Linked DNA regions of Metallumcola ferriviriculae. The protein of the gene in region 2 interacts with the protein of the main gene of each other region in a pairwise test. Links are inferred from orthologs where the notes say so. Each region holds a gene or a part of one and is shown on either strand. Other genes may lie near its edges.

Region 1 (4,422 bases), 2.9 Mb from region 2 along the record:
CCGGATAGGAAACCACTACCTTGCCCCGTTCATCAGCCTTTAACACTTGCTGGGGGCAAAGGGCTATGCAGATGCCGCATGCCTTACACCAATTTTTTTTCACCTTTATTTCAGTTGGTTCTAATGGGGATATTGTTCTTGCCATAAGATACCACCTCTAATTCTAGTAATTTTACTGTTTCTATAAATTCTTAGACCAACCTTTAAGCAGCTCTTCAGATACTCATCACCCTTGCATTTGGATACTTTAGCTTTCACTACTATCTCTAAGCAATATCTATGCCAAAGGTAACATATTCTAAAAATTTATACAATAAGCACTCTCCCTCACCTAAGGAGCAGCGGGCCCAAAGGCCGCAGCGTCAGCATTCCCGCGCGACTTATCGAAGAAATAAACTAACTAGTAGCCTACTGTGAATAACAGGGTTTTATGGCATCAATACACAATTAGCACTTTTTAAAAAAATTGTATCCCTGTATGTAAGCTCGCAAAATGAGACGAATTACTGAAAACCCTTGATTTTAATGATTTCTCATTTTGATACGAATATCATTTTGAGAGCCAATTACGTAGCTGAATTTTTTCCATGCCTTTTTCTTCCGCATAAATATACAAATTTTTCCTATAATTATAAAAAAATAAAACCCCATCCCGAAAAAGGATAGGGTTTAGAAGTAAATCTTATCTTACATCATTGGTGGCATTCCGCCGCCGGGCATTCCGCCCATAGCATTATCGTTTTCATCCGGAATGTCCGCAATTAAAGTTTCAGTCGTCAGCAGCATGGATGCGATACTTGCTGCGTGCTGCAGTGCAGAACGGGTAACCTTGGCAGGGTCAACAATTCCGGCAACAATCATATCTTCATATTGGCCGGTCATAGCGTTAAAACCAACACCCCTGTCGCCAGCCTTGACTTTTTCTACAATCACAGATCCTTCGGCACCAGCGTTAGCTGCAATTTGACGTATCGGCTCTTCCAAAGCTTTCTTAATAATGTTTACGCCGGTCATCTCGTCACCTTCAAGTACAATGCCATCCAAGGAAGGTAAGATATCAATAAAAGCTGTGCCACCGCCGGACACGATACCTTCTTCTACTGCGGCACGAGTAGCGGCTAAAGCGTCCTCAATACGCAGCTTCTTCTCTTTCATTTCAGTCTCTGTGGCGGCACCAACACCGATAACAGCTACCCCGCCCGCCAATTTCGCAAGACGCTCCTGCAGTTTCTCCTTGTCGAACTCCGAAGTAGACTCTTCATGCTGACGGCGAATTTGAGCAATACGCTTTTCAATTTCATCGCCAGAACCGCGGCCTTCCACGATGGTAGTATCTTCTTTACTGATAGTTATCTGACGAGCACGGCCCAGCATCTCTAAAGTAGTGTTTTCTAGCTTCAAGCCAAGTTCTTCGGAAATCACTTCACCACCGGTTAACACGGCGATATCCTGCAGCATTGCTTTTCTGCGATCACCGAAACCGGGAGCCTTCACGGCCACGGCAGTAAAGGTGCCTCTCAGCTTGTTAACTACCAAAGTAGGCAATGCTTCGCCGTCTACGTCTTCAGCAATAATAACCAATGCCTTACCGGATTGAACAACTTTCTCCAGTACCGGCAAGATATCGTTAACAGCAGAAATCTTCTTATCGGTAATCAAAACATACGGTTCTTCAAGCACAGCTTCCATTTTTTCAGTATCAGTTGCCATATAAGGAGATATGTAACCCCGGTCAAACTGCATACCTTCAACCACATCTAATGAAGTACCAATACTCTGGGATTCTTCAACAGTAATAACTCCGTCTTTTCCTACTTTTTCCATCGCTTCAGCAATCAAATGACCGATTTCAGCATCATTTGCGGAAATGGATGCTACTTGACCGATAGCTTCCTTGCTTTCAATAGGTTTGCTGACGGATTTCAATTCCTCGACTGCTTTTTCTACAGCTTTCTGGATACCTTTTTTCAAGACCATCGGGTTTGCACCGGCAGCCACATTCTTCAGACCTTCTCTGATAATAGCCTGCGCCAATAAAGTAGCAGTAGTAGTACCGTCACCGGCAACATCATTAGTTTTAGTAGCAACTTCTTTGACAAGCTGCGCTCCCATATTCTCTAAGGGATCCTCTAGTTCAATCTCCCGAGCAATAGTGACACCATCATTAGTGATAGTGGGAGAACCGAATTTCTTTTCTAAAACAACATTTCTACCCTTGGGACCAAGAGTAACCTTTACTGCTTCTGCAAGTGCATTTACGCCCCGCTCTAAGGCGTGACGAGCTTCCTCACGGAAAACAATCTGTTTAGCCAAATTAATTCCCTCCTTAAATTAAACCTTCTCTTTTTTATTGAACTTTTGCTAATATGTGTTCTCCAGCCAAAATTAAGTATTCCTTGCCATCCAGCTTTACCTCAGTGCCCGTATACTTGGAGTAGATTACCTTGTCGCCTTCTTTAACCTCCAAGGCTACCTTTTCACCATTTTCCAGCACACGACCGCTGCCTACTGCAACAACTTCGCCTTCCTGAGGCTTTTCCTTGGCAGTATCCGGCAAAACGATACCACTGACCGTTTTCTCCTCAGATTCTAACACCTTAATCACTACTTTGTCACCTAATGGCTTGATGTTCATTACAACAAACCCTCCTTCTATTATATGATATTTATTATTAGCACTCACCGCTAGTGAGTGCTAACATCCAACAATACTAATAATAATCAAGCTTTGGCTTCTATGCAAGTATTGTCTATGGCCATTTCACGAAACTATTGCCCGTTTACAGTCTATTTCCTCTTATTTCCTTGTTAAATCTATGCAAATCTTTATTTATCTTACATTAGCTGGGATTTTGACTAAAAAAACACTGAACGGCATTATTTATTGTTACCACCTCATGAAAAAATATTACCAATTAAGGTAAGTTTTATACAATCATCTCAAAAATTTCATCCCAAGTCCCATTTAGTGGCGCGTTGAGCAGTTCATTTGTTATATATTACTACCACATTCTCCAGTGTCACCTCGCAGAATCTCTATTCCATGTTTTAACGGCGGTAGAATCACATCCAAACATTCCTTTACCGCTTTGGGACTCCCCGGCAGATTAATAATCAATGTCTCGGCGCGGATGCCCGCAACCGCTCTAGAAAGCATAGCCCTGTCGGTAACCGCCAAACTACGCATACGCATCGCTTCCGGGATCCCCGGTACTAACCTTTCAACTATACTCATGGTTGCTTCGGGGGTTATGTCCCGAGGGCTCATACCGGTGCCCCCGGTGGTAAAAACCAAATCAAGCTTAAGTACATCAGCGCAATACTTCATTGACCTTACCAATTCAGTCTGCTCATCAGGGACAATAACGTAATGAATTACTTCCCCGCCTATCTGTCTGGCCATATCTTTAATTACCGGCGCGCTCTTATCTTCTCTTTCCCCCCGGGAACCCTTGTCACTTGCGGTAATGATGCCAACCTTAATCATCCTTCACCACCACCAATCCATCGCCTACCCTGACTTTCCCATCTTCAAGCACTTTGACAAATATCCCCTCTTTAGGCATAACACAGTCACCCGCCTGATAATAAATAGCGCAGCGGTCATGGCAGACCTTGCCTATTTGGGTCACCTCACAGAGCACTTCATCTCCTAATCTCACCTTGGTCCCCACCGGCAATTTTGCTACTTTTATGCCTTCGGTAGTGATGTTTTCCGCAAAATCCCCAGGGCCTACATCCAATCCCTTGTCCTGCATCTTTTTAATACTTTCCACAGCCAAAAGGCTTACCTGCCTATGCCAATCGCCGGCGTGGGCATCCCCCACTATGCCGTGATTAACCTGAAAAGCCGCTTCCCCTACATTTTTCTTACGTTCACCTTTCTTTTCACTGGTACACACCGCTATTATTTTCCCCACTCTTCTTCACCCTCTCGCTTAAAATGCCCGCTTTTACCGCCGCTTTTTTCCACTAACCGGACCGCCTCAATTATCATGGCTTTATCAACAGCCTTACACATATCATAAATAGTTAGTCCAGCAACCGACACCGCCGTTAGTGCTTCCATCTCCACCCCGGTTTTACCGGTGGTCCCCACCCGGGCCTCTATCTCCACCTTGGTTTCTTGTGAATTAATTTTGAAATCAACTTCGATAGAAGTGAGCATTAATGGATGACACATAGGTATAAGCTCCCCGGTTTTCTTGGCAGCCATAATCCCTGCCACCCGAGCTACCCCTAATACATCTCCTTTGGCTACTTGTCCCCGGGCAATGCGTTCTAAAGTTGCCTTCTTCATCATTACACTACCCCGCGCTACCGCAACCCGCCTGGTATCCCCCTTTTCAGAGACATCCACCATCCTTGCCCGTCCTTGCTCGTCAAAATGAGTAAGCTCCATCCTTTACCCCCCTATGGTAT
Region 2 (5,735 bases):
GTGCAAAGAAAAATCCAATGCCTACTTCTGCCAAACATTTTTCCACCTGCTTAGGGATCAAATCTACCCTTACCCCTAGCGCCTCCAGCACGTCCGCACTACCACACTTACTCGATACGGATCGGTTACCGTGTTTGGCCACTGTTACACCCGCACCTGCTACTACAAAAGCAGCGGCTGTAGAAATATTAAATGTGCCCAATCGATCCCCACCGGTACCGCAAGTGTCAAGAACTACCGGCGATTTGGCGGAGATAGCAATAGCGGCGTCACGCATTGCCAGAGCGCACCCGGTAATTTCAGCGGCAGTTTCCCCTTTCATTCTTAACGCAGTAATAAAAGCAGCCACCTGAACAGGGGTAACCCTATTTGTCATAATCAAACTCATAGCCTCTTGGGCCTCTTCTTTATCCAGATGCTGCCCATCCACTAATTTGTTTATCGTCCTTTGCATACTGGTCTCTCCTCTCCTCCGCTTAGCTAAAAAACTCCGTTCCCATTACTGGGACTAATCTCATTGCACCACTGCCAAGAAGTTTTTAATCAGCATTTTACCAACTGCGGTTGAAAATGATTCTGGGTGAAATTGCAGGCCCCACAGGGGGTAATGCAGATGCCTTATCGCCATCACCTCACCCAGTTCAGCCCTGGCAACAATGCTTAATTCTGGCGATAGTCCTTCTTCCAACACTACCAATGAATGATATCTGGTTGCAGAAAAGGGATTGGGCAGCCCCTTAAAAATCCCCTCCCCTGAATGGACTACTGAGGAGACTTTGCCATGTACCGGCCCTCTACCGCGCTCCACCCTTCCCCCTATAGCTGCGGCAATGCACTGATGCCCTAAACATACCCCCATGATAGGCATGGTTTTGTAAAATTCCTTAATGATATTGATGGATATACCCGCATCTTCAGGTCGCCCCGGTCCGGGTGAAACCACCGTACATTGAGGCTGAATCCTTCTTATTTCTGTAATAGTCACCCGGTCATTACGCCTTACCTCTACCGCAGCGCCCAATTCTCCAAACATCTGCACAAGGTTATAAGTAAAGGAATCATAATTATCGATTATCAGGACCCTCACCTTGCTTTCACACCCCTGGCCATGCTTATTGCCTCGAACATTCCCCGGGCCTTATTTAAGGTCTCCTGAAATTCCGAATCCGGACGGGAGTCCGCCACAATCCCCGCCCCCGACTGCACCAATGCCTTACCTCCGGATAAGGTGACCGAACGAATATTGATGCAGGTGTCCATCTGTCCGGTGAAGGAAATATACCCCACCAAACCCGCATAAGGCCCTCGACATCCTTTTTCAAGTCGGTTGATAATTTCCACTGCTTTAATTTTTGGCGCACCGGACACAGTACCCGCCGGAAATGCAGCTGCCAACACATCCAACGGCTTTACCCCAGGCATAACTTTCCCCTTTACCCTTGATACCAGATGCATTACATGAGAAAAATACTCTACTTTAGCGAATTCTTTCACCACAACCGAACCAAAAGTGCACACTCGCCCCAGGTCATTGCGACCTAAATCGACCAGCATCAAATGTTCTGCCTGTTCTTTTTCGTCTTCAACCAATTGTTTGCTCAATGACCTATCTTCATCCCCATCCTTTCCCCGCCGCCTGGTACCCGCAATAGGTCTAACACTTCCCTCTCCCCCCTCCAAGCGTACCAGCATTTCCGGGGAAGCCCCTGTAAGAGCCGTCCCGCCACAATTCAAGTAAAACATGTAGGGCGAAGGGTTAACTACGCGCAGACAACGAAAAAGCACCAATGGGTCAAAGTCTGCCGCTAGGGTGAATTTCTGAGACAAAACCACTTGGAACACATCCCCGTTGTTGATATATTCCTTTGCCTGGGCCACTACCCGGTAGAATTCCTCTCTGGTAAAATTACTTTTATATTCAATGGGTTCGGCATGTTTCTGTGTTTCCACCGCGGGCAGGTTAACGCTCTTTTTTAATCTGAGTAAAACTTTCTTAATCAGCTCCCGGGCACGCCTGTATGTTTGCTGGGGAACTGCACCGGGCAGCGTATTGATCACTATTTTTACGGTACCTTTTAAGTGGTCAAAAACCAAAACAGACCTAGTAAAAACCATATGCACATCAGCAAATTCCGTTTGCCCCGAAAGGCCTGCCAGTGCCTCTTCAAAATGACCCACCGCATTGAAGCCGAAATAACCAACCGCGCCGCCAAAAAAACGCGGTAAGTCGGGAGAAGGTTCGGCAGTATAGCTATTAAGCAACTGCTGCAATTCTTGTCTCGGTTCCGCATTTTCCTTTTTCTTCCAGCTGAAATCACGGTTAGGAAAACTGTCCCTTGCTTCCGCCGTACCTATAGACACATTTCCGCCCGAAGCGCTAAATATCAGATACGGGTCATTGCTGATAAATGAATAACGGGCAATCTGTTCATTTCCTTCCACACTTTCCAAAATAAATGAATGGTCCGACTGCCCCAGCTTCATCAGAACGGTTACCGGGGTTAGTTCATCCTGGCTAATTTCCGTATAAACAGGAACAACTTGCTGCCTGCCAGCCTGCCGCACATATTCCTCTATATCAGGAAAACATTTGGGCGCGCAGTCAAATTCCAACGGGTACGTGCTTCCTGCACATGGGTAAAAATTTGAAACACCTTCTAAATCTTTCAAAAAATCCTCTCCCTTCGCCTTTCATTCACCTTTTGGAATAATTAGAAAAAGCCGGCAAGTCAATTAAGACCTACCGGCTTTAACAGCCAAAAGAATTTTTAACAAAAGCCAGAGTGCCCCAGCTGCCATTACCAAGTGGCTCCTGGGGAAAATCGATATAGTCCATTTACCTTTCACTCAACTCTGCTTTGCTAAACATTCTCAACTAGGCTCAACTCAAACTCCACTAAACTCTCTAAGCTCAACTTCAAATTTTTTGTAATTATACCCTGCCTCATACTTTATTGTCAATACAAAAATATTTATCTAACCAATAACCTATTATCTGGGGAAAAACAGCGGCGGCGTACCAGTAAAGTAACTAGGATGCTGCCCATGGCAGTAGCGCCAACCACCATCATCATTATCACAATCTGGTATTTTATCGCAAACAGCGGGTCCGCACCCGCTAGTATCTGACCGGTCATCATTCCGGGCAAAAAGACCAAACCCATACCCATTAACGAATTAATGGCCGGTATCATCCCCGCAGAAATTGCCTCACGGGTAATATCCGCTGACGCCTCCTTATAATCAGCCCCTACAGTAAGATACATCTCCACCAAATCTCTTTTATCCCGTAATTGAGAAAAAAGCCGCTCTAAAGAAATAGAAATTGCATTCATCGAATTGCCTACAACCATCCCGCCCAATGGTATAAAGTACTGTGGCTGATACCACGGTTCGACATTAATTACTATCGCAGTAATAAAATAAGTCACTATTATGTAACTTAAAAACATAGAAATGAGGGTAGGGTAATAGTACGCAATTTTACCTCCTTTGACACGTCCTTTAATGATATTTGCCGCAAAAAATATCATCACGCCAAACACCAGCAGTACTAACCAGGGAGAATTCAACTGAAAAACATAGGTCAAGACATAACCCATCAGCACCAGCTGGGATATCATCCGAATTGAGCCCCAAAGTATATCCCGATGCAAACCCAAATTTAGCAAAAATGAGCTTAACGCTGCAGCAAAAATAAACACTAACGCAAACATCATTTGATAAATACTTAAATCAATCGCTGTCATATTTTCTTTCCTCCACTTTCTTCCCTTCAACGTAAATATGCCTCGCCGGCACAGACCGAGGAACAAAATCATTATGGCTGACCATAATGATACCTATGCCACGCTCCATGTTCAACTTTTCTACCAGCTGTTCCACCAGTTCCCGAGCTTGAGGGTCAAGAGAAGCCGTAGGTTCATCCAATAACAGCATCTCCGGCTCCAGCATTAAAGAACGAATTAATGTTAACCTCTGCCTCTGCCCCACAGAAAGCTTATCTGCCCTACTATCCAAGCTGACACCATCCAGCAGGAAATAGTCCAACCACTCCCGCAATCGATCATCGTCGGGCCGCGGCGCGCTGCGCAGCTGATTGAACTTGAAAGGCAGCATTAAATTTTCCTTTACCGTGCCGGGCAAGACAACAGGCATCTGCTGCACGTAACTCAGCTTAGTGCGCAGCAAACCGGTATCCCACCGACTGTACGGTACACCTTGGTAAAGGATTTCGCCTGCTACAGGGATATCTAATTTACAAAGCAGCCGCAGCAATGTAGATTTTCCTGCACCGGACGGGCCTTTGATTAAATAAAAACCCCGGCTAAAAGAAAGGTCGACCTGTTCCAATACCGGGGGCGCATTATCGTAACTAAAAGTAACGCCTTTAAGACAAACATTAGCTGCTAAATCAATCACCATGATGCCACATCCTTAATATGAAAAATATACCTTTTCATTATAGAACACTCACTCCGCAATGCTCAAGCTTTTTAAATCAGCCACCCACTTTTTATCTAAAAATATCCAAATTAGTGCAAATCCAAGCTCTGATATGTTATGATGAATTATCAAAACATTATAAAGGAGTTAAGTTATAAATGCCCGTACCATACATAATTTTAATTCTAATAACAGGAATAGCCGCAGGATTTATAAACACTTTAGCCGGCGGCGGTTCACTTCTTACTATGCCGATGTTGATCTTTTTAGGGCTTCCTTCCGCGATGGCCAACGGTACCAATCGCATTGCCCTAATGGTGCAAAATATCGTTGCCATTACCAATTTCCGCCGTAAGGGTTTCTTTGATTGGAGATTGAGTCTGATGCTGGGCATTCCGGCAGTACTGGGGTCCGTCTTAGGTGCAAATTTAGCTATCTCTCTACCGGACAATGTCTTTAACAAAATTCTTGCCGTGGTTATGCTGCTGGTGCTGGTGCTTATCCTGTGGCAGCCGCAAAAACGACTAGAGGCATCTGAAGAGAACCTGTCAAAGAAAAGTAAGATAATCGCAGTGATAACTTTTTTCTTTGTCGGCATCTACGGGGGCTTTATTCAAGCGGGGGTAGGCTTTATCATAATCGCCAGCCTAACATTAATCACCGGCATGTCCTTAGTACGTGTCAACAGCATTAAGGTCTTTGTAGTGGCAATTTACATGGTTTCGTCATTGGCTATATTCATCATCAGCGGCCAGGTCAACTGGGTACTGGGCTTGACGCTGGCAGTGGGTCACGGGTTGGGCGGCTGGCTGGGTAGTAATTTTGCCGTCGCCAAGGGCGATAAATGGATACGAGTGTTTCTGGTCATTGCAGTGGTAATGATGGCCGCTAAACTGCTGGGAGTATTCGAACTGTTTGCCTGAGCGGCCAGAAGGTAATTTCTTGGATATCCTTTGCCAAACATTGGCTCAAATTTTTTCGTCGGACCTCAGACCAGTACAAATTCGACCACACTCCAAGGTACTTTAAAAAACCCCCGAAATGTTTCGGGGGTTTTTCGTTTAGCGATTATTCAATTGGATTTTCTCGAAACTTTTCCTCATCAGGATGCCAAAACAGCTCTCGGTCATAAACAAAGCGGGACTGAGGTATAACCCCTTGGCTTGGTTTCGTTTCTCGACGGTAAATAATTAGTCTGTCCCCTCCCGCCTGTATCGCTTGATTTTCCCAAAAACCTTCCTCTGTAGGCCAGATTTTTTCCCAACCAGCCGCAGCGGCCTTGAACAGCC

The links. The genes of interacting proteins can lie anywhere in the genome.
Region 1: the proteins of MFMK1_RS02860 (region 2) and groL interact in binary tests that used the Escherichia coli proteins (3 or more experiments, as listed by UniProt). The link is inferred for Metallumcola ferriviriculae from one-to-one orthologs.

What each region holds. Positions count from the first base shown.
Region 1 is NZ_CP121694.1:3,465,678-3,470,099, forward strand. Bases 1-2,978 are described here. They hold groL (chaperonin GroEL), read right to left. Parts: upstream 2,314-2,978; coding sequence 688-2,313; downstream 1-687. Other genes in these bases: MFMK1_RS17120 (4Fe-4S binding protein), read right to left, coding at 1-145; groES (co-chaperone GroES), read right to left, coding at 2,348-2,635. Also shown: MFMK1_RS17135 (MogA/MoaB family molybdenum cofactor biosynthesis protein), read right to left, coding at 2,993-3,487; MFMK1_RS17140 (MOSC domain-containing protein), read right to left, coding at 3,480-3,920; cyclic pyranopterin monophosphate synthase MoaC, read right to left, coding at 3,908-4,402; GTP 3',8-cyclase MoaA, read right to left, coding at 4,406-4,422.
Region 2 is NZ_CP121694.1:548,406-554,140, reverse strand. Bases 2,581-5,427 are described here. They hold MFMK1_RS02860 (ABC transporter ATP-binding protein), read right to left. Parts: upstream 4,426-5,427; coding sequence 3,736-4,425; downstream 2,581-3,735. Other genes in these bases: MFMK1_RS02855 (sulfite exporter TauE/SafE family protein), read left to right, coding at 4,605-5,369; MFMK1_RS02865 (ABC transporter permease), read right to left, coding at 2,973-3,749; MFMK1_RS02870 (anthranilate synthase component I family protein), read right to left, coding at 2,581-2,670. In the rest of the region: trpD (anthranilate phosphoribosyltransferase), read right to left, coding at 1-454; MFMK1_RS02875 (anthranilate synthase component II), read right to left, coding at 515-1,087; more of MFMK1_RS02870, read right to left, coding at 1,084-2,580; MFMK1_RS02850 (hypothetical protein), read right to left, coding at 5,515-5,735. UniProt on the Escherichia coli protein: Part of the ABC transporter complex FetAB, which is probably involved in iron export and enhances resistance to H(2)O(2)-mediated oxidative stress. Probably responsible for energy coupling to the transport system.